Regions from separate parts of the Agrobacterium sp. GW821-FHT14E08 genome, predicted to be linked through region 1. Evidence: riboswitches for the same ligand, from Rfam matches in the RefSeq annotation. Region 1 holds a riboswitch; each other region holds the start of a gene.
The links. Region 1 has a riboswitch for cobalamin ahead of AC1ROR_RS08845 (CbtB domain-containing protein). Riboswitches for the same ligand answer to the same signal wherever they lie in the genome.

Region 1 (5,271 bases):
GATGCGCAGCGCGATCGTCGTGAACGGCGATGAGGCGCAGGCGAGCGCTTCGGTCAGAAAAGCCTTCTGGCGGGCGGTGCTGACCTGCCTTTCCAATCCCAAGGCCTATCTGTTCATGATGGCGATCTATCCGCAATTCCTCAAACCGGCCTATGGCCCGATCTGGATGCAGGGACTGGTGATGGGCGCGATGGTGGCGGTGACCCAGTTCACGGTCTACGGCGCGCTGGCGCTGACGGCGGATAAAAGCCGGGCATGGCTGGTTTCTTCACCGGGTGCGACAATCTTCATCGGCCGCGCCGCCGGTTTCATGCTGATTGCCGCAGCCCTGCTGACGCTTTGGGAGGCCCTGTCCTAGACTTCTGTTTTCACGATAGAATTCACCGCAATGTGACTTCTTTTCGCCATCCGGAAAGGGCATCCTCGCGCCGTTCCATCTAGCGTCCGGTATCCCAGCCGGAATCAAGGAGAGAGTCTATGAAATTGAAAACCATCGCGGCGGCCATGCTTTTCGGCTGTCTTTGCGCCGGAGCGGTCTATGCTGCCGGCGAAGTCGAAAAACGTGAAGGCATGATGAAGCAGATCGGCGGCTCCATGGGCGCGCTCGCCGCCATCTCCAAGGGTCAGAAGCCTTACGACGCTGACGTCGTGAAAGCCGCCGTGACGGCCATCAGCACCAATGCCAAGGCTTTCCCCGACCAGTTCCCGCCCGGCAGCGAGGCCGGCAGTGCGGCGGCACCCGCCATCTGGGAAAATTTCGAGGACTTCAAGGCAAAGGCCGCCAAGCTGGGCGCGGATGCGGACACGGTTCTTGCCAATCTCCCCACCGATGAGGCAGGCGTCACCACCGCCATGAAGACGCTCGGCGCCGATTGCGGCACCTGCCATCAGACCTATCGTCTGAAGAAATAATCCTTTCAAAACGCCGCTTTCCGGCGGCGTTTTTCAGGCCTGGAAAGACACCTGACCCAGTCAGGTGAGAGTGGGGAGAGGGGCATGTCTTCCATTTGGACGAAGCTTGCGGGCGGGATCGCGATTGCGGCCGTTGCGGGTTATGGTATTTTCGCCTGGGTGACGGCGCCTGAGCGACAGGCGCCCAGCCATTGGGTGAGCCTTGGCGAGCCGGATCTGGCCAATGGCGAAACGCTGTTCTGGGCGGGCGGCTGCGCCAGTTGCCATGCCGCACCCGATGCCAAGGGCGATGCGCTTTTGATGCTTTCGGGCGGGCAGGCGCTGAAAAGCCCCTTCGGCACCTTCCATGTGCCCAATATTTCCTCCGATCCGCAACATGGTATCGGCAGCTGGACGCTGGCCGAATTCGGCGATGCCATGACGCGCGGTGTCGGCAAGAACGGGGAACATCTCTACCCGTCCTTTCCCTATGCCTCCTATGCCCGCATGACGCAGAAGGACATCAACGACCTCTACGGTTATCTGAAAGTCCTGCCCGCCAGCCAGAACGACGCGCCGGATCACGACCTGCCGTTCCCCTTCAATATGCGCATGGCGCTGGGCGGCTGGAAATTCCTTTATTTCGACCCCTCGGCGCGGCCCCGCGTCGAGCTTGCCAACGCCAATGCCGAATTGCTGCGCGGCCAATATCTGGTGGAAGGGCCTGGCCATTGCGGCGAGTGCCACACACCGCGCAATGCGCTCGGCGGATTCCAGACGGATAAATGGCTGGCCGGCGGTCCCAATCCGGAAGGCGAGGGCCGTATTCCCGACATCACCCCCGGTTCGCAAAGCATGGGCGCCTGGGCGGCGGCCGATATTGCCAGCTATCTGGAAACCGGCTTCACCCCGGAATTCGACAGCGTCGGCGGTTCCATGGTCAAGGTGCAGCAGAATATGGCGCATCTGACGGCCGATGACCGCGATGCCATCGCCGCCTATCTGAAGGCGATCCCGTCGCGTTAGAGCCTGATACCTCTCCTCCGTCATCCCCGGGCCTGACCGGAGGATGACGGAGGAGAGGTAGGTAAGCGCCATTGACTCCCGACCCCGCCCATCGGATAACAATCCTGTGATGGTTCCTTCCGGGCATTCCGGAAGGTGAAAAGGGAACACGATAGGGAGAAATCCTCATTCGTGGCTGCCCCCGCAACTGTGAGCGGAGAGCCTGAAACGAAATGCCACTGGCAAGCCATCTCGCCGGGAACCCAGGGTTTCCAGAGAGGGTGATGCCGGGAAGGCGTTTCAGGTTTTGACCCGTAAGCCAGGAGACCTGCCATCACGGAAATATCCATGCCGGCGGGGTGTCCGGAAGAGCGGAATGTCAGGGTGGTGGGATCAACTTCTCCCTGTGTCAGTCTCGTATCCCCGTGGTGAAGTGTATCGTATGCGGCTCGACGGCCTTTGCTGTTCGGCCGCGTCCAGAGGCGCGGGGTCGCGCCGCAAGAGGGGTCACCATGTCCATCAACCAGAATACGGCCAATTCAGCCGTTTCCGCAAAAACAACCAGCTTTGCGCAATCGCTGACGGCGATCATGCTTGGCCTGTTTGTTGTCGGTTTTGTCGGCTTTTCCCATGTGGAAGCCGTTCACAATGCCGCGCATGACACGCGCCATGCCAATGCCTTCCCCTGCCATTGAGGGGAAACCGCATGTCGTCTTTTCGCAATATCGTCTTTACCGCCGTTCTCGTCGGCATTCTCGGCGGTTTCGCCGTTTCGGCCATGCAGGCTTTCGGCACGACGCCGCTCATCCTTCAGGCGGAAACCTATGAAAGCGCCGGCGAAGCACCCCACAGCCATGATGCGGCGGCGCCCGGTGCTGCCGTTCCTGCCCATGAGCATAACGATGAAGCCTGGGCTCCGGCCGACGGCTTCGAGCGCACCGCCTATACCGTCGCCGCCAATGTTCTCACCGCCATCGGTTATGCGCTGGTGCTGACCGGCCTCATTTCGCTGCGTGGCACGAATGGCGGCTGGCGTGAAGGCCTTCTCTGGGGTGTTGCCGGTTTTGCCGCCGTCATGCTGGCCCCGATGATCGGCCTGCCGCCGGAACTGCCGGGCAGCCCGGCTGCCGCGCTCGAGGCACGGCAGATCTGGTGGCTTGCGACGGTTGCCGCAACCGCGGGCGGCATTGCGTTGATCGCCTTCCGCCGCGAACCCTGGGCCATCATATTGGCGCTGGTGCTGATCGTCGCACCGCATGTGGTGGGCGCACCCTTGCCTCCGGAAGGCGAACATGCGCTGGCACCGCTGCCGCTCGAGCGTCAGTTCATCGTCGCCGCCACCGTGACCAGCTTCGTTTTCTGGGCTCTGCTTGGAACATTGAGCGCGTTTTTCCTGAAGCGCTTCCAGCAGGCGTAAATCCATGCAGGACGCAGCGGAATGGAGTGAGGAACTCGATGCGCTGCGTTTTGCCGTTCCCGGTCACGGCGCTTTCTGCGCCGTGCACCGTCTTGCCTTCAAGGCGGTTCTCGGACCGAGCCCCGGACACGAGGCGGCTCTCACCTTTTTCCATGACCACGAGGCCGCCTTCGTCGGGGCAGCCCTTTCCAAGATAAAACGTGCAAATTTGCCCGCCGGCCGCAGCCTGCATCTGAACAGCCGCGATATTCGCCGGGCGATTGCCGGGGAGGGTGAGGAGCCGGCGGCGCGCGTGTGCCGGGTGCTGGATCGGCGATAATCCTCGCTATTCTCACCTCCGTCATCCCGGCCTTGAGCCGGGATCCAGCCAGCCCAAGTCTTTGGGCTGAAAAGACTCTTTTCGCCGCGCGGACGCGCGTCGGCTGGATTCCGGCTCAAGGCCGGAATTACGGGGAGTAGAGGGAGTGCAAACAACCGAGACGGCTGCGCCTCAGCGATGCTCTGCCGCAAAAACCTGAAGTTCCGCCTCGGCTTCCGGACCAAAGAGGCCGAGGTGTTTCAGGATTTCCACAGCGAAACTGACCGGCGCGCTGCCGGCGGCGGTGACGATGCCGCCATCGCTGACCGCTTTCGGCTGGTCGCGATAAAGGTTTTCACCGCTATAGGCCGGATAGGCCTTGTGGGATGCCAGCGAATTGCCGGTATGGGCGACATCGTTCAGAACGCCCGTGCCGCCGAGCGCGCTCGCCGCCGCGCAGATGCCGGCCACCAGCCGGTCCCTGTCGCGAAACCGGTGCACCAGCCCGCCAAGATCGACAGCCGTGCCCTTTTCCCAGCTGAGACCACCGGGAACGATGAGAGCATCGATATTCTCAGGATCGAGCGCGTCATAGGACGTGTCAGGCGTCACATTCAGCCCGCCCATGGAGGTTACCGGCCGGCCATCGGGCGTGGCGTAAACGATCTCGACGCCGAGATAGCTGCGTGCTGCGGCAGCAAGCAGCGCCGGTTCCCAGTCCGCAAAATCCTGCGCGAGCGCAATGGCGATCCGTGTCATGGCCGTCTCCGTGGTTTTTAATCAGGCGATGGCCTGCATGTAGCGCATGCCGGTGACCGGGCGGGGCGCGAAATCCATGTTTTCGTAGAAACGATGCGCCGCCACATTGCCGGTCGTGGCGCTGACGGAAAGATAGTCGCAGCCCAGCCGCTTGGCGATATCGCGGGCGCGGGAAACGAGGTGCTGGCCGGTGCCATGGCCACGATGGCCGTCACGCACGAAGAGATGGTGCAGCTCAAGTCCGCGCTGACCTTCCTGCGCCCTGTAGAGCGGCAGAAGCAGGGCGTAGCCGATCAGCGCGCCATCGGCTTCCGCAACCAGCCCATGCACCCAGGGCAGGGGGCCGAACAGGTCGCGTTCCAGTTTCGCCGGCGTGATCGCAGCCGCATCGCCGTGGTAGGAGGCAAGCAGCGTGATCATCTCGTTGAGTTCGGGCAGATCCGTCTTGCGTGCGCCACGAATGATGACGACGGGCGGTCTTTCCAGTGTAAGGGTGCTATCTTCGGTCATTTCTTTGGTCCTTTGGTCTTATCGGTGCCGTCAGGACGCTTGAGAAACAACAAAGCCGCCTGACGGCGGCTTGTTGACAATATGATCTGTCGAGCCGCCCTTAAAGGTAGGCCCAAAAGTACGAGCAGGAGATGGGTGCGCGTTCGTTGATCATGGGACATGCAATGCGCCCGAATCCGTAATCTGTCAAGCGGGTCAATTCGCAAATCGCGCGATTGCCGAAACAATGGCTTCTTCCATCCCCGCATCCGCCGTGGAATGTCCGGCGCCGTCGATCATGATTAGTTCGCTTCCCGGCCACGCCGCGGCAAGCTCGTAAACCGTGACCGGTGGTCCCTGCAGATCCCGCATGCCCTGAATGAGGACGCCCGGAATGCCTGCCAGCCCGCCG
Region 2 (5,271 bases), on a different contig from region 1:
GGGTTATGCCACGCTCTACGGCGACATGAATGGCGGTTTCAACCCCATCAAGGACCTCTACAAGATGCAGGTCTATGCCATTTCCAGCTGGCGCAACGGTAATGTGCCGCCGGGCGCGCTCGGCCCTTCCGGTGAGGTGATCCCCGCCAATATCATTTCCAAGGCCCCATCGGCGGAATTGCGCCCCAACCAGACCGACCAGGATTCGCTGCCGCCCTATCCGGTGCTGGACGATATTCTGGAATGCCTTGTCGAGAAGGAAATGTCGGTCGAGGAGATTCTCGCGCGTGGCCATGATGTGGCGACGGTGCACCGGGTGGAGCATCTGCTTTATCTTGCCGAATACAAGCGCCGGCAATCGGCGCCGGGCGTGAAGATCACCAAGAAGAACTTTGGGCGTGACCGGCGTTACCCGATTACCAACCGGTTTCGGGATCGGTGATTGACGGAAGGCGCTGGTAGCGGATGTTTTGCTCGGCGTTGCCGCTCGTTTCTTCTCCCCGCCGGGGAGAAGGTGGCCCGAAGGGTCGGATGAAGGGGCAACGTTGCCGTAACTCACTGCCCTTGCCCCCTCATCCCGCTGCCGCGGACTTCTCCCCGGCGGGGAGAAGAAACAAGGGGCATGCGCTCGGTCCACAACGAACCTTCGTGTTTAAACAAGCGGCGCGGAGAAAACCCCGCGCCGCCCACTCATCTCAAATAGCCTGCCCCACATCGATGCGATTGCCATCGGGGTCTTCAAACACAAAGGCGCGCAGGCCGTAATCCTTGTCCTGCAGGCCCTTGATGATGCGCAAGCCCTGGCTCTTGCAGAGCGCATGCAGCGCATCGACATCGCTCACCATCATATGCGCCACATTGAAGGGCGCTGCCTTGTGGCTGGGCTGCAATGTCAGGTGCAGCTCGGCATGGCCCTGTTTGAGGATCATGAAACCGACAGGATTGCCGTTTTCGAAGGTTTTTTCGAAGCCTAGAACACCGACATAAAAATCATGGGCCTTTTCGATGTTTTTGACAGGAAGCATTGCGGCGATCCGCCCGAAGCGGATGCGGTGATCGGCGATGGTATTCATCGCGGAACCTCGGATCTGGGAGAAACGGCAAGGGTCACGGACGGTGCCGGAGCGCTGGCGTTTTTTCCGGTTTGAATTTGCAGGACGGTGCCTGCCGCCCTAGGATCATAATCATGGCGATGGCGGATGCAAACGGAATGTCTGCATTGCCGGGCGCTTTGAGCGAGAACACGGACACGCCCGGGAGGCAGAATGCGCAGCTCCATCGAAATCTTCAACATCCGCACCCGGCAGATGCGGGTGGTGTGGCAGACGCCTGATCTATTCGAAGCGCCGAACTGGTCGCCGGATGGAAAATACCTGCTGCTGAACAGCGAAGGGCTGCTTTACCGCCTGTCCCTTGCCGGTGATGCGTCGCCGGAGAGGGTCGATACCGGCTTTGCGACGCTCTGCAACAATGATCACGGTATTTCGCCGGATGGATCGCTTTACGCCATTTCCGACAAGGTGGAATTTGGCAAGAGCGCCATCTACCTCATGCCCTCGGCGGGCGGCGCGCCACGGCTGATGACGAAGAACCTTCCTTCCTACTGGCACGGATGGGCTCCGGACGGGAAAAGTTTTGCCTATTGCGGCATTCGCGATCAGGTCTTCGATATCTATTCGATGGATATAGCAAGCGGCGTCGAGACGCGGCTGACCCATGGCGAGGGCCGCAATGACGGGCCGGATTATTCGCCAGACGGCGAGTGGGTCTATTTCAATTCCAGCCGCACGGGGCTGATGCAGATCTGGCGCGTGCGGGTGGATGGTTCAGCCGTCGAGCGGATCACCGACAGTTCCTATGGCGACTGGTTTCCGCATCCGTCTCCGAAAGGTGACAAGGTGGTGTTCGTCTCCTATGACGGCGATGTCTTCGACCATCCGCGTGACCTCGATGTGCGGGTGCGGCTGATGGATATGGATGGCGGCAATGCCGAAACACTGTTCGAGCTTTTTGGCGGGCAGGGCACGATGAACTCACCCAACTGGTCACCGGATGGGGATGAGTTCGCCTATGTTAGGTATTTCCCTGTGGCGTGATCTATTCTTCTTCCGTCATGCCGGACTTGATCCGGCATCCAGCCGATGCGCGTCTGCGCGTCGAAAGGCCTCTTTTCAGCCCAGAGACTTGGGTTGTCTGGATGTTGCTCAAGGCGGGTACGACGGTGTGCCATGGTCACATTGCCGCACGGTCCTGCAAGACACTTGCCTTCGCAAGCCTTCTTGCTCATAGCTTTCTACGTCAGGTGCCCGCCGGTTGCGGCGGGAGAATCGGGAATCCGGTGAAAGACCGGAACGTGCCCAGCGCTGTGAGGCGGATGCCCTTTTCACAAGCCACTGAAGCAGTTCGGGAAGGCGAAAAGGGCGGATGAAGCCGAGTCAGAAGACCGGCCTGACGGGATAGACTGAACCGCGTGGACGGCGGCAGGTTGTTGAAGAGGCGTGTCGTGCAGGCGAAAACCGGTATGGTTTCAGCACAGCCGCGCCCGCATTGTTGGGGATAAACGATGCCGATTGATCCGTCCGCCACCGGTTCATTGCAAGCCGATCCGTTCGATCACGCGCTTTCACCCGCCCGGCCGTTTTCCAGCGAGGAACGCGAGGCGATCTACCGCGCCATTGAAAGCCGCCGTGACGTGCGTGACCAGTTCCTGCCCGATCCTTTGCCGGAGGAGGTGGTGCAGCGCCTGCTGCGGGCTGCGCATTCCGCTCCCTCCGTCGGCTTCATGCAGCCGTGGAATTTCACGCTCGTTACCGATGGCGCCGTGAGGCAGGCCGCCTTTGTGGCCTTCAGCCGCGCCAATGAGGAGGCGGCGGCGATGTTTACGGGCGAGCAGCAGACGCTCTACCGTAGTCTCAAGCTTGAAGGCATCCGCAAGGCGCCGCTGAGCATCTGCGTCACCTGCGATCCGACGCGTGGCGGCAAGGTGGTGCTGGGCCGCACCCATAATCCGCGCACGGATGTCTATTCCACCGTCTGCGCGATCCAGAATCTCTGGCTTGCGGCGCGTGCCGAAGGCATCGGTGTCGGCTGGGTCAGCATTTTCCACGACAGCGACATTCGCACCATTCTGGGCATTCCCGACCATATCGAAATCGTGGCCTGGCTGTGCCTCGGCCGCGTCGATGCGCTTTACACCGAGCCGGAACTGGCGGTGAAGGGCTGGCGGCAGCGTGTGCCACTGGAGGAGCTGGTGTTCCGCAACCGGTGGGGTGGGTGAGCGGCTTTCGCTTTGGGGTCACCCTTCCCGAATGAGCGTTCGGAAAGGGTGGTTTTCCATCTGTCAGGCGTTTTTCATCGTCAGACGACGGTGCAGTTGAAAAGATTGAGGATGGGGTGGATGGGGCTGGCGAGGCTGATCGTGCCCTGGGCGCTTGCGCCCCAAAACAGCCCGACGACGTTGTTGCCCGCCGTGTCGATCACGGCGCTGCCGCTATCGCCCGGCTGGCTGAAAACCTCGCCGGCGCGGCGGGGTGATATGCCGATCTGGTTGCGCATGTTCGGCTGCTGCACATCGTAAAAGCCGGAAACGACGCCATTGGTGATGTTCGTCGTCACCCCCGATTTCGTGACATTCATGTTGAGTGCCGCAACGGCTGCTCCCACCGGTGAGGGAAGGTTGTAGATCGCGCCGATGGTGGCGAGCCGGCCGTTTGTGGGGCTGGCAACGGCCGCATCGACGCCATAGCTGGTTCCCTGATAGACGATGTTGCCCCTCTGCAAGGCGACGATCCCGCAGGGATGCGGCGCTATCCGATTGCGGTTGCCACCCGGCTTAAAACATCGCGGCGCCTCTATTGCTGCGGCTGTATGCCCTTCAACGCCGGGTTTTTGAGGTCGATCCGGCCTGTCTGGTCGGGCAGGAATTTCGGGCCGATGACGCGGATCCTGCTGTCGTTCGGGTCGTAGTCGCGTTCGGGAACCGGTTGTTCCGGCGGCTTTGCGGCCTGCTGCTGCTCCGCGGGTTTCGGAGCCTTGTCGCCTTGCGGTGATGGGATGGTGGTGATGCCGGAATAGGGTTTTTCGGCTTCCGGCCGGGCGGCCTCTTCCTGCTTTTGCATTTCTTCGTGATAGGCGGCCATGTTGCAGGCGCAGCCCGGCGCCTTTGCCGAGGCATTCCTGTAGGCGAAGGCGGTCGGCAGATCCTTGTAGGGTTTGCCGGTTTCGGCAGACACCATATCGGCGGTTTCCTGATCCGTCATGGAGTGGAAATAAAGCTCCGTCTCAGTTCCCGGACACATTTTCTGGCATTGCTCCGCCTGGGCGCGGAAATCGAGCGGCGAGGCGTTGGACGCAATGGGGAAAAACGAGCCGTCGCAGGTGCGCACGCAGAGTGTTCTAAGCCCGCCCTCGGCGGAGGCGTTGGGGTAGGGCGAAAGCCCGGCCTGTCCCGGCTGATTGCCCTGCTGGCGGAAGGCGTCGGGATAACGCGTCACATCGGGCGAGGGCGGCGGCAATTGCGTTTCCATTTGCGGCACGGTGCTGCAGCCATTGGCATCGAGGGCGGCGAGAATACGCTGGCGCCTGACGTCGCCGCCATTGTCACGCGCGGCAGCCATGGCATCGTCGCGGTCGCGGATGATGGCATCGCGTTCGGCTTCGGCATCCACCAGCGCATCGCCGATCTCGGCGCAGAGCCCGGCATTGGGGCTGCCATAGACGATGACGCTGCCGGATGAGCAGCCATAGCTGCGCAGGTCGTTCCTGATCTTGCGGATGACGATGTTCTGGCGGGCGAGCGCATTGGCATAACGCCGCACCTCGGCCGTATTGCCGATGACGCGGGGCGGCTCGCGCAATTGCGCGTAGAGCGTATCACAGACCTGATCCGCGAAAGCGGCGGCCGGGGCGACGAAAACAAGGGGAAGCAGGATGCCGATGATGCGGCTGCGGCGGGTCAATTGTTCGATCCGTTCGATGTCCCCGGCCGGTGGCAGGGGCGTTATACTTCACGAAATCCGTGTTTCAGGAAGATAACATAAGCTGTTGCCGCAATGCGGCAACAGCCTGTTCAAAATTGCGTTAATGCGGCCTCTATCACACCGAAGGATGCGAGGCCTGCACCACGGCAAACGCCGCCATGTTGACCACGCCGCGCGAGGTGACGCTGGGCGACAGGATATGGGCGGGCAGGGCCGTGCCGAGCAGGATGGGGCCGACATGCAGGCCTTCCGTCAAGGTGCGGGTGACACCGAGGGTGATGTTGGCGGCATC
Region 3 (5,271 bases), on a different contig from region 1:
AGGTTTATTCCGCGCAGCGGCGGCCAAGCGTTTCCAGCATCGACTGGCAGGTGGAAAGCTCGCCCGTGGTGATGAACTCGTCCGGCTTGTGGGCGCGGCCGATATCGCCCGGGCCACAGATGATGGCGTCAATGCCCGCCGCCTGGAACAACCCTGCCTCCGTACCGTAGCTGACGGCTGCAAGGCAGGGAGTACCGGTCAGTTCCTCCAGAAGCAGAACGAGCGGCGCGTCGGCTTCCAGTGAAAGCGCCGGATAATCGCTCATCGGCATCCATTCTATATCGACGCCCTTTGCGGCAAGCGCTTCGACGCTCCTGCGCACTGGTTCTAAAAGTTCGAGCGGCGAGACGCCTGAAATCGCCCGCGCTTCCAGTTCGATTGCGCAGAGGTCGGGAATGATGTTGATCGCCTGTCCGCCTTTGACGGTGCCTACCTGCAACGAGGAGTAGGGCGGTTCGAATGTCGCCTCGAATGGCCCCTGCATCAGCGCATCCGCTGTTCCAACCGCTCTCGCCATGATGCCGGTCATCAGGTGGATGGCGTTTACGCCCTGATCGGGACGCGATGAATGGCCGGACCGTCCGTGGATGGTGATGCGTGCCGCAGCCTTGCCCTTATGTGCGCGAACCGCCCGCATATTGCTTGGCTCACCGATGATGGCGCCCGCCGGTGGTGCGCACAGCGCCGGCAATCTGGCAATGAGGTGGGGAACGCCACGGCAGCCCGCTTCCTCGTCATAGGAAAAGGCGATGTGCATGGGCCGTTTCAACGCCAGACGCGAAAATGCCGGTGCGGCAGCGAGAACCGTGGCCAGAAAGCCCTTCATATCGGTGCTGCCGCGTCCGTGAAGACGGTCGCCTTCGGTTCTCAGCGTAAAGGGGTCGGAAGACCATTCAGGTTCTGCCGCAGGGACGACGTCCATATGGCCGGACAGGATGTAGCCGGCGACATCGGCCGGGCCGAAGGTGGCGAACAGATTGGCCCGGTCACCCTCCGGTCCCGGAAGCAGCGATACTTTCGCGCCGTGGCTCTCCAGATAATCTGCGATCCATCCGGCAATGTCGCCATTGGCGGTTCCGACCACCGACGGGAAGCCGACAAGACGCTCAAGGATTTCGATTGCGTTCATGGCCGTCTCCGCTGGCCGGCCGCTTGCGCTTGACCGGATTGTCATCGCAAAAGCTTAAAATGGTCTGCGGCGTTTATCTGCTGAAATGCGGGTGATTTCGGTAGATTGTTGTGTCCTTCCAGTGCTTTCAAAAAATTCCTGCTGGTGTGGCTGGTTATCTTCGGATGTCGTGGACCGGGCTGTGGGGCCGGAGGTTCCGTATCGGAGGGGATGAGGGCCGCTTGTCATGGACCTGCTCAAAGTCGATAGTTTCGAGTTGCGGACGGTAGATATTGCCGATGTGGATGCCGATCATCTGCATGCGCTCTCCATGGCTGTCGGGTGGCGATATCACGCTAATGAATGGTGTTTTCTGCGCCAGTGCGGCGTTGGCCTTGCGGCGCTGGACGAGATCGACCGTGTTGTCGCAACCGCCATGCTGTTTCCCTATGATCAGGGCTTTGCGACGCTCGGCATGGTCATTGTGTCTCCACGCTTGCAGGGGCAGGGCGTTGCGCCGTGGCTGGTGCGGCAACTGATCGGAAAGTTTCCCGCCATCTCCCTTCGGCTGAACGCCACGGATGTGTCGCGGCGGCTGTTTTCCAGACTTGGTTTTGCCGGCGATACGGAAAAAGTGCATCTTTTTCGCGGAAAGGCACGGTGCCTTGCCGAGACGCCGCCATCTGGCAAAAAACGAAGGATAGAGTCGCTATCGGAAGAACATCTGCCGGAGGTGGCGGCGATAGACCGGGCGGCCTTCGGTGTTTCCCGCCATGGCGTCTTGCAGCGACTTCTGCGTGAGAATACGGGCTATGGTCTGTTCGAGGCGGATCGTCTCATCGCTTTTGCGCTGCGCCGTGCGGCGGGGCGGGGTCACATCGTTGGCCCGGTGGTCGCGAGTGAAGAGACGGATGCCATAGCTCTTGTGAGACGGCATTTTGCCGATCTGGAGGATCAGCTGGTGCGCCTCGATAATAGTTGTAGCGGTGGCCCCTTCACCGATTTTCTAACGCAATCCGGGCTTGTCGTGATCGAGACGCTCACCACCATGTCGAAAAACGTGCCGCAACCGGTGAGCACCGGTGCCGCCAGAGTTTTCGCGCTGGCAGGCCCTTCATTGTGTTGAACGGCGGCGCCGACGCACGCGATGCGCTTCAGGATTTTGTTTGATCCATGTCTTTGCCTCAGGTCCGCCCTCACACTTTCGGCAGACATGCTTTGGCAATTGACGCCCCGCCTCTTGCCCCTTATGTGAGAAAGCGACGGTTCCTGAGGCCGAAAGGCGAAGGGATTAATAGGGAACATGGTGCGGGTGATTATTATGACCCAATGCCGTGGCTGCCCCCGCAACTGTAAGCGGATTGCCGTTCATCCTCGTGACGCTTCGACGCGTCATGCCACTGTGTTCTGCGGAATGCGGGAAGGCAGATGAACGGCGCAAATTCGTGAGCCAGGAGACCTGCCGTCAAAATATGAACCATCGTTACGGGCGGGGAAGCCCGGAGGAGGAGATTGTAATGTTATTTCATAACATTTGGTTTGCGTCCCGTCGTTGTTCTCCGTACAAGACGTTCCGCTGTTGCTGCGCGTTCTAACGCCTGCTGCTCTGGAACAAGCGATTTAATTTCGACTGGAGAACATATGTTGCATTCTAGACGCCTGCCGCCCTATGCCGGCTTTCTGGCCGCTGCCCTTGCGGCTTTGCCCGTTTCCGCCAGGGCTGCCGAAACGGTCTATCCCCTGACGATCAACAGCTGCGGTCAGGAGATCACCTTCAAACAGGCGCCTGCCCGCACCGTATCCGTGGGGCAGAGCACGACCGAGGTTCTTTATCTGCTCGGCGTCGCCGACAGGGTAGTGGGCACGGCGCTGTGGATCGGTCCGGTTCTGAAGGGTTACGAGGAGGCCAATGCCAAGGTGGAGCGGCTGGCCGACAACGATCCGAGTTTTGAGGCCGTGGTCGGCAAGAAGCCGGACCTTGTGACGACGCAGTTCCAGTGGCAGATCGGCCCTGAGGGTGTTGTCGGAACGCCGGCGCAATTCGCCGAGCTCGGTATTCCCGTTTATACATCACCCGCCGATTGCCTGGGCAAGGACAATTCCGGCGGTGGCGATGGCGTGCGCAACACCGTTTTCACCATGGACCTGATCTATCAGGAGGTCCGCGACCTCGCCAAGATATTCAACGTGCAGGAGCGCGGCGAAGACGTCGTTGCTGACCTGAAGAAGCGCGAAGAGGCGGCCCGCGCCAAGATTGCCTCGGTGAATGGCAAGCTTTCCGCCGTCTTCTGGTTCTCCAGCGCCGAACTCGATATCGATCCCTATGTAGCCGGCCGCAAGGGTGCGCCAGGTTACATCATGTCTGCGCTCGGGCTTAAGAATGTCATTGAAAGCGATGAGGAATGGCCAACCGTCGGCTGGGAAACCATCGCCAAGGCCAATCCGACCGTGATCGTCGCCGGCAAGATGGACCGTCGCCGTTTCCCCGCCGACGATGTTGCCGTCAAACACAAGTTCCTCGCGACCGATCCGGTTGCCAGCATCATGCCCGCCGTCAAGGACAAACACGTCTTTGACATGGACGCACAGGCGATGAACCCGACGATCCGCACGATTGAGGGCATCGAAACGCTGGCCGAGGCGATTTCCGCCGCCGGCCTCGCCAAGTGAACGGTTTTTCCGTCCATCTCGGCAGGGCGGGTCTGGCTTTTGCCGCGCTCGCCCTGCTGCTCGTGGCGCTGATGGCTGGTGCGGCCATCGGCGAGACCGCCATTCCCTTCGATGTGGTGGCGAAAACCATCGCAAACCGTGTCTTCCACGCGGGTTATCCGCTGGAGCCGCTGGATGAGGGCATCGTGTGGAGCTACCGTCTCAGCCGCGCCGTCGTCGCCGCCTGTTGCGGTGCTTCGCTGGCGCTCGCCGGTGCGGTGCTGCAATCGCTTTTGCGCAATCCGCTTGCCGATCCCTATATTCTCGGCATTTCCGCAGGCGCCTCCACGGGGGCAGTCGCCGTGGCGCTTCTGGGCTTCGGCGCCGGGTTCCTGACGATGCCGGCGGGCGCCCTGATCGGGGCTTTTGTTGCTTTTTCGCTGGTCAGCCTTCTGGCGGTCAGGGCCGGGCACGGCAACAGCGCCATCATCCTGGCGGGGGTCGCCGGTTCGCAGCTCTTTAATGCCATGACCTCGTTCATTGTCACAAAATCCGCCAATGCCGAACAGGCGCGCGGCATCATGTTCTGGCTTCTGGGCAATCTTTCGGGCGTGCGCTGGCCGGATGTGTGGCTGGCCCTGCCGGTCTGCCTCGCCGGTCTTGCGGTATGCCTCTGGTACGCCCGCGCGCTGGATGCCTTCGCCTTCGGCGGCCAGGCCGCAGCCTCGCTCGGCATCCCCGTGCGCTGGGTCTATGCGGTGCTGATCTCGGTTTCGGCGATCATGACGGCGGTCATGGTGTCGCTGGTCGGTTCCATCGGCTTCGTTGGCCTCGTCATTCCCCATGCGGCGCGCATCTTCGTCGGCGTTCGCCATGGGCTGTTGCTGCCGGTGACGGCGCTGACCGGCGCGATTTTCATGATCGTCGCCGATATTCTCTCCCGTATCGTCATTCCCGGGCAGGTGCTGCCCATCGGGGTCATCACCGCGCTCGTCGGTGCGCCCGCCTTTGCCTTCATCCTTGGGCAGAAAAGGGGTCGGTCATGAGATTGTCCGCCCACGATCTGCATTTCCATGCCGGCAACATCGAAATCGTCCGCGGCGTTTCACTGGATGTTGGTTCCGGCGAGTTCCTCGGCATTATCGGGCCGAACGGCTCGGGTAAAAGCACGCTTCTTTCCATGCTGGCCGGCATCCGTAAACCGCGCAGAGGTCACGTCACGCTTGGCGAGGAGCCGCTTGCCTCATTCGGGCGGCGCGAGCTTGCCCGCAGGCTCGCCTTTGTGGAGCAGCAGGCCGAAACCACCGAACGTATCAGCGCGCGACAGGCTGTCGAACTTGGACGCACACCCTATCTCGGCCCGCTTTCCGCATGGTCGTCAAAGGATGATGCCATCGTCGATGCGGCGCTTGAAAATGTCGACATGGCGGACAAGGCGGATCGAAGCTGGCATCACCTTTCCGGCGGCGAACGGCAGAGGCTGCACATCGCCCGCGCGCTGGCGCAGGAGCCAC
Region 4 (5,271 bases), on a different contig from region 1:
GTCTGCCGCCGGCAGGCGCAGAGCTGAACGGCAGCGGTTTCGCATCCACCGATCTGCATTGAAAGCCTCCGGGGCAGCAATGGCATAGACCACGAATCGAGCGAGCGTCCACACCGACCTCCAGTCGCAGACGCTCGGGATCGTTCTTCGGTTTTCCGGTCCGGCCGGCTCCATCCTGCCGGACATATACCCCTCCCCAATTTTTCTTCATGCAAGCGAGGCCCGGTTTTGCCGGGCCTCGCTTCATATCAGGGCACTGCCCGGCGAAGTTCGGCGGCCGCGGCGACCATGTTGACGAGCGCGGGCCTCACCTCTTCCCATTTGCGGGTTTTCAGGCCGCAATCCGGATTGATCCAGAGCTGCCGGTCGTCAAGCCGCTGCCGCGCCAGCGCCAGGAGATCGACCATTTCTCCCACGGCCGGCACGCGCGGCGAATGGATGTCGTAAACGCCGGGGCCAATCTGGTTCGGATATTTGTAAGTCCGGAAGGCGTCCAGCAGTTCCATCTTCGACCGCGAGGTCTCGATGGAGATCACGTCCGCATCCATGGCCGCGATGGCATCGATGATCTGGTTGAACTCCGAATAGCACATATGGGTGTGAACCTGCGTCCGGTCCTCAACACCGCTTGAGCAAATACGGAAGGATTCCACCGCCCAGTCGAGATAATCCTGCCAGTCCCGATGCCGAAGCGGCAGGCCCTCACGCAGCGCCGCCTCATCGATCTGGATCATCTTCGCCCCGGCTGCCTCGAGATCATTGACCTCGTCGCGGATGGCGAGCGCGATCTGCCGGCAGGTCAGGCTTCTGGCGATATCATCGCGAACGAAGGACCAGTTGAGGATCGTCACCGGTCCCGTCAACATGCCCTTGACCGGCTTTTCGGTCAGTGACTGGGAATATTCCCACCAGCGGACCGTCATCGGCCTCGGTCGCGACACATCGCCGAAAATGATCGGCGGGCGCACGTAACGCGAGCCGTAGCTCTGCACCCACGCATGCTGGGTAAAGGCGAAACCGGAAAGCTGCTCGCCGAAATATTGCACCATGTCATTGCGCTCGAACTCGCCGTGAACGAGGACGTCGAGGCCGATTTCCTCCTGCCAGCGGATGGTCGCTTCGGTTTCCTTCTGCAGGAATTTTTCATATTGCGCATCGGTCAGCGCGCCCTTCGAATTTGCAGAGCGGGCCTTTCGCACCTCCGGCGTCTGCGGGAAGGAGCCGATGGTGGTTGTCGGGAAAAGCGGCAGCGCAATAGCCTGCGACTGCACCTTCTGCCGCTCGGCAAATGCGCTCGCCCGCTTCTTGTCGGCCTCAGCAATCATCGCGATACGGTTCTGCACGGCGGGGTCCGTTACCTTTGGCGAGGATGCACGTGCGGCGACGGCCCCGGAGGCAGCCGCCAGCTCCACCGCGACTGCGGCCCTGCCCTCGCCAAGCGCCCTGCCGAGCGTGGCAAGTTCGCCGAGTTTCTGGGTGGCGAAGGACAGCCAGCTTTTCAGATCGGCATCGAGGCCGGTCTCCAGTTCGAGATCGACCGGAACATGCAACAGCGAGCAGGACGACGCGATTTGAAACGCCTCCACGCCGCGTTCGGCAATGGCGGTTTCCAACCGGTCGATGATCGCGGCGAGATCTGCGCGCCAGATGTTGCGACCGTCGATGACGCCGAGCGACAGGACACGGCTTGCGGGCAAAGCCTTCAGCACCACCTCAAACTCACCCGGCGCACGCACCAGATCAATATGAAGACCCGCGACCGGAAGCGCTGCGACAGCCTCCAGATTATCCTCAAGACCACCGAAATAGGTCGCGACGAGGATTTTCAGATCCGGCGCGGCTTTCGACAAAGCCTGATAGCTCACGGTAAGCGCATGGCGTTCACCCTCGGAAAGGTCCAGAGCGGCAACCGGTTCGTCGATCTGCACCCAGTCCGCGCCGGCAGCCCGCAGCCGGCGCAGCAGTTCTTCATAGACCGGCAGCAGCCTTGCCAGCAGATCGAGCGGCTTGAACGCTGTCCCACGTGCCTTGGCAAGTTTCAGGAACGTGACCGGGCCGAGAATGACTGGACGCGTGTGGATGCCGAGCGCCTTCGCCTCAAGGAAGTGGTCAACGGGCTTTTGTGAGGTGAGCACGAAATGCTGATCCTCTGAAATCTCCGGCACCATGTAGTGATAATTGGTGTCGAACCATTTGGTCATTTCCAGCGCCGGAACACCCTGTGCGTGATGGGAATGTCCATGCGCATGGCCGCAACCTGCATGGCCTTCGCTCTCGCTGCCGCGCGCCATGGCGAAATAGGTCGACAGGGGAACCTCTCCGTCCGTCCATCCGTAGAGGGATGGAATGGCGCCCACCATCACGGCCGTATCGAGGACATGATCGTAGAAGGAAAAATCGTTGGAGGGGATGTGGGTGATCCCCTTCTCACGCTGAAGCGCCCAATTTTCGGCGCGCAGCCGGGTGGCGGTTTCGCGCAGTTCCGTCTCGGAAATCTTTCCGGACCAGAAGCCTTCAAGCGCGAACTTCAGTTCACGATGGCGTCCGATCCTCGGAAAACCGAGCGATGCGACTGGAATGGTCTTGTTTGGCATTGTCATACCCCATTTGGTTGTGGGGGCATGGGTAAAGCGGACGCGTGCAGGCCCGGCCTTTGCCGGACCATTGCAGCAACCACCGGGACACCCCGCCCGTGGACGTTATTTTGTCCTGGCAGGTCTCCTGGCTTACGGGTCGTCGCCTTTGTCCGTCTTCCCGGGGCTTTCACCCCAGTGACGTGGATGGACAAAGGCTCGCCGCTTACAGTTGCGGGGGCAGCTCCGGTCTTGCCGATAAAACGGCGCACCGGATTCCCTCTTAGCTCCGGGATTGAAATATCAGGCCCGGAGAACCATGACACCCGCATTTCTCACCACGGGCGTCACGATGTCAATAGACATAAAGAAATCTTTATATCTTTATTTCTATGAACTCAGAGCGCGACCGCACCCGGCCCCGGCACCGCACCGGGCGGCACCTTGCCCAGAATGATCATGCCGAGAACCTCGTCCTTGGTGACATCCTCTGTCCGGGCATGGCCCACCACCTTGCCGTTCTTCATTACGAAGACCCTGTCGGCCAGATCGAAGACGTCGTGAATATCATGGCTGATGAGGAAGATGCCGATGCCCTGCCGTTTCAGCTCCTTGACGAGATCGCCCACCTGCGCCGTTTCCTGCGGCCCGAGTGCGGCCGTCGGCTCGTCCATGATGAGGATGCGGGCATCGAACAGAATGGCGCGGGCAATGGCGACGGACTGTCGCTGGCCGCCGGACAACGCCTTCACCGGCTCCTTGAACCGCCGGAAATTGGGGTTGAGACGCCCCATCACCTCGCGGGCCGAGGCTTCCATGGCGACATCGTCAAGTGTGCCCCATTTCGTCTTCAGCTCACGACCGAGATAGAGATTGGCGGCCGCATCGACATTATCGGCCACGGCCAGCGTCTGGTAGATGGTTTCAATGCCGTATTTCTTGGCGTCGCGGGGATTGCGGATATCCGCATCCTCGCCATTGATGAGAATATCGCCGCCATCACGCCGGTATGCGCCCGACAGGATTTTGATAAGCGTCGATTTGCCCGCGCCATTATGGCCGAGAAGGGCAACCACCTCACCGGGGAAAAGATCGACAGATGCGTTTTCCACCGCATGGATACCGCCGAAGGAAATGGAAATATTGCGCATTTCCACGAGGGGCGTGACTTGGTCCGTCATAGGAGTTCTCCTCGGTTCTTACTTGGCGCGGGCGCGGTAGATGGTGTCGAGCCAGACGGCGACGACCAGAACCACACCGACGACGATGCGCTGGAAGGGCGTATCGATGCCCACCAGCACCATGCCGGATTGCAGCGATTGCATGACGAGCGCGCCGAGCATCGCGCCCGCTATGGTTCCGACACCGCCGGCAAGCGAAGTGCCGCCGATGACGGCCGCCGCGATGGTGTAAAGCTCGTCGAGCTCGCCCTGGGCATTGGTGGCGGCATTGAGGCGGGCGGTCGAGATGGCCGCGGCGATGGCGCACAGAACGCCCATCAGCGTGAATATCTTCACCGTGACCCAGCGGGTCTTGATGCCGGCGAGTTCCGCCGCTTCCGGATTGCCGCCGATGGCGAAGACATAACGGCCGAAGCGCAGCCTTGTGGCGATGAAGGTCATGACCGCACCGACGGCAAGAGCCATCAGCACCGGAATGGCGATGCCGTGCGAAATGAACAGACCGCCTTCAGGCCAGGTTATGCCATTGGCATCGGCATAGTTGCGGGCGATGTTGACCGGCCAGGGATAGCTGTTCACTACCGCCACGAAACCGATAACGATGAGGCAGCCGAGCGCCACCAGAAAATATTCGGCCCAGACCGGCCGCAGCGGAAAACCGAAACGGCGGCGTTGGTGGCGGGAATTCAGGATGGCCGCAACGATGGCGACACAGGCGACGACGGCTGCGATCCAGCTCCATGTCGCGCCGATCGAGCCGCTGGTGCCGCCGCCCATCAGGCGGAAGGTGGAATCCATCGGTGCCACGGTGCGGCCGCTGGTGATGAACCAGGTGCCGCCGCGCCAGACTAGCAGGCCGCCGAGCGTAACGATGAAGGACGGCACGTTCAGGAAGGCGATGATGGAGCCCTGCAGCATGCCGATGGCGCCGCCGACGAAAATGCCGACCAGAAGCGTGACGATCCACGTCGCCCAATGTTCGAAGCCGAGGATCTGCGGCAGGATTTCCGCCTGCATGACACCCATGATCATGCCGGAGAAACCGAGGATCGACCCGACCGAAAGGTCGATGTTGCGGGTGACGATGACGAGCACCATGCCGGTTGCCATGACAGCCACGGAGGCGGTCTGCACGGAGAGGTTCCAGAGGTTTCTCGGCGTCAGGAACAGGCCGCCGGACAGGATATGAAATCCGATCCAGATCAGAAGAAGCGCGCCGACCATGCCGAGCAGGCGGGTATCAAGCTCCGTGGCGTTAATGAAACGGGCTATCGAGCCTGTTTTTTCCGTCTTTTGCGACGCTGTAGTATTGGACTGGGTCATATCGGCCATGAACTGCCGGTGCTCCTCACATCTTAGAGCGTTTTCGCTTTTTCCTTAAACGCGAAAACGCTCCAAATCTTTGTTCTGGCGCATTTCCGAAGGGAAAACCGGGCTCCACTTTTCCTGGAAATGCTCTAAAGGCGCCGCGCCATGAGCCATGGCGCAGCGCCCGAACCGGGACCTACTCGATCAAT

Region 2: it holds a riboswitch for cobalamin, as region 1 does, so the genes downstream of both, bluB (5,6-dimethylbenzimidazole synthase) here and AC1ROR_RS08845 (CbtB domain-containing protein) in region 1, are expected to answer to the same signal.
Region 3: it holds a riboswitch for cobalamin, as region 1 does, so the genes downstream of both, AC1ROR_RS15195 (ABC transporter substrate-binding protein) here and AC1ROR_RS08845 (CbtB domain-containing protein) in region 1, are expected to answer to the same signal.
Region 4: it holds a riboswitch for cobalamin, as region 1 does, so the genes downstream of both, metE (5-methyltetrahydropteroyltriglutamate--homocysteine S-methyltransferase) here and AC1ROR_RS08845 (CbtB domain-containing protein) in region 1, are expected to answer to the same signal.

Annotation. Positions count from the first base shown of each region.
Region 1 covers NZ_JBXAPJ010000002.1:13,749-19,019, reverse strand. Annotated here, with positions in the region: gene AC1ROR_RS08860 (LysE family translocator) at 1-358, shown strand, start outside; gene AC1ROR_RS08855 (c-type cytochrome) at 478-912, shown strand; gene AC1ROR_RS08850 (c-type cytochrome) at 997-1,917, shown strand; cobalamin riboswitch at 2,011-2,246, shown strand; gene AC1ROR_RS08845 (CbtB domain-containing protein) at 2,409-2,591, shown strand; gene AC1ROR_RS08840 (CbtA family protein) at 2,603-3,313, shown strand; gene AC1ROR_RS08835 (hypothetical protein) at 3,318-3,632, shown strand; gene AC1ROR_RS08830 (type 1 glutamine amidotransferase family protein) at 3,804-4,370, opposite strand; gene AC1ROR_RS08825 (GNAT family N-acetyltransferase) at 4,392-4,880, opposite strand; gene pip (prolyl aminopeptidase) at 5,076-5,271, opposite strand, start outside.
Region 2 covers NZ_JBXAPJ010000001.1:1,132,519-1,137,789, reverse strand. Annotated here, with positions in the region: gene AC1ROR_RS05615 (NAD+ synthase) at 1-442, shown strand, start outside; gene AC1ROR_RS05610 (glyoxalase superfamily protein) at 696-1,073, opposite strand; gene AC1ROR_RS05605 (TolB family protein) at 1,266-2,096, shown strand; cobalamin riboswitch at 2,284-2,466, shown strand; gene bluB (5,6-dimethylbenzimidazole synthase) at 2,564-3,277, shown strand; gene AC1ROR_RS05595 (chymotrypsin family serine protease) at 3,358-3,780, opposite strand; gene AC1ROR_RS05590 (DUF2865 domain-containing protein) at 3,852-4,958, opposite strand; gene AC1ROR_RS05585 (NADP-dependent malic enzyme) at 5,095-5,271, opposite strand, start outside.
Region 3 covers NZ_JBXAPJ010000003.1:530,478-535,748, forward strand. Annotated here, with positions in the region: gene argE (acetylornithine deacetylase) at 5-1,129, opposite strand; gene AC1ROR_RS15190 (GNAT family N-acetyltransferase) at 1,356-2,234, shown strand; cobalamin riboswitch at 2,355-2,589, shown strand; gene AC1ROR_RS15195 (ABC transporter substrate-binding protein) at 2,750-3,778, shown strand; gene AC1ROR_RS15200 (FecCD family ABC transporter permease) at 3,775-4,803, shown strand; gene AC1ROR_RS15205 (ABC transporter ATP-binding protein) at 4,800-5,271, shown strand, end outside.
Region 4 covers NZ_JBXAPJ010000003.1:345,240-350,510, reverse strand. Annotated here, with positions in the region: gene AC1ROR_RS14340 (hypothetical protein) at 1-62, shown strand, start outside; gene metE (5-methyltetrahydropteroyltriglutamate--homocysteine S-methyltransferase) at 249-2,594, opposite strand; cobalamin riboswitch at 2,695-2,910, opposite strand; gene AC1ROR_RS14330 (ATP-binding cassette domain-containing protein) at 2,972-3,754, opposite strand; gene AC1ROR_RS14325 (sugar ABC transporter permease) at 3,773-5,077, opposite strand; gene xylF (D-xylose ABC transporter substrate-binding protein) at 5,267-5,271, opposite strand, start outside.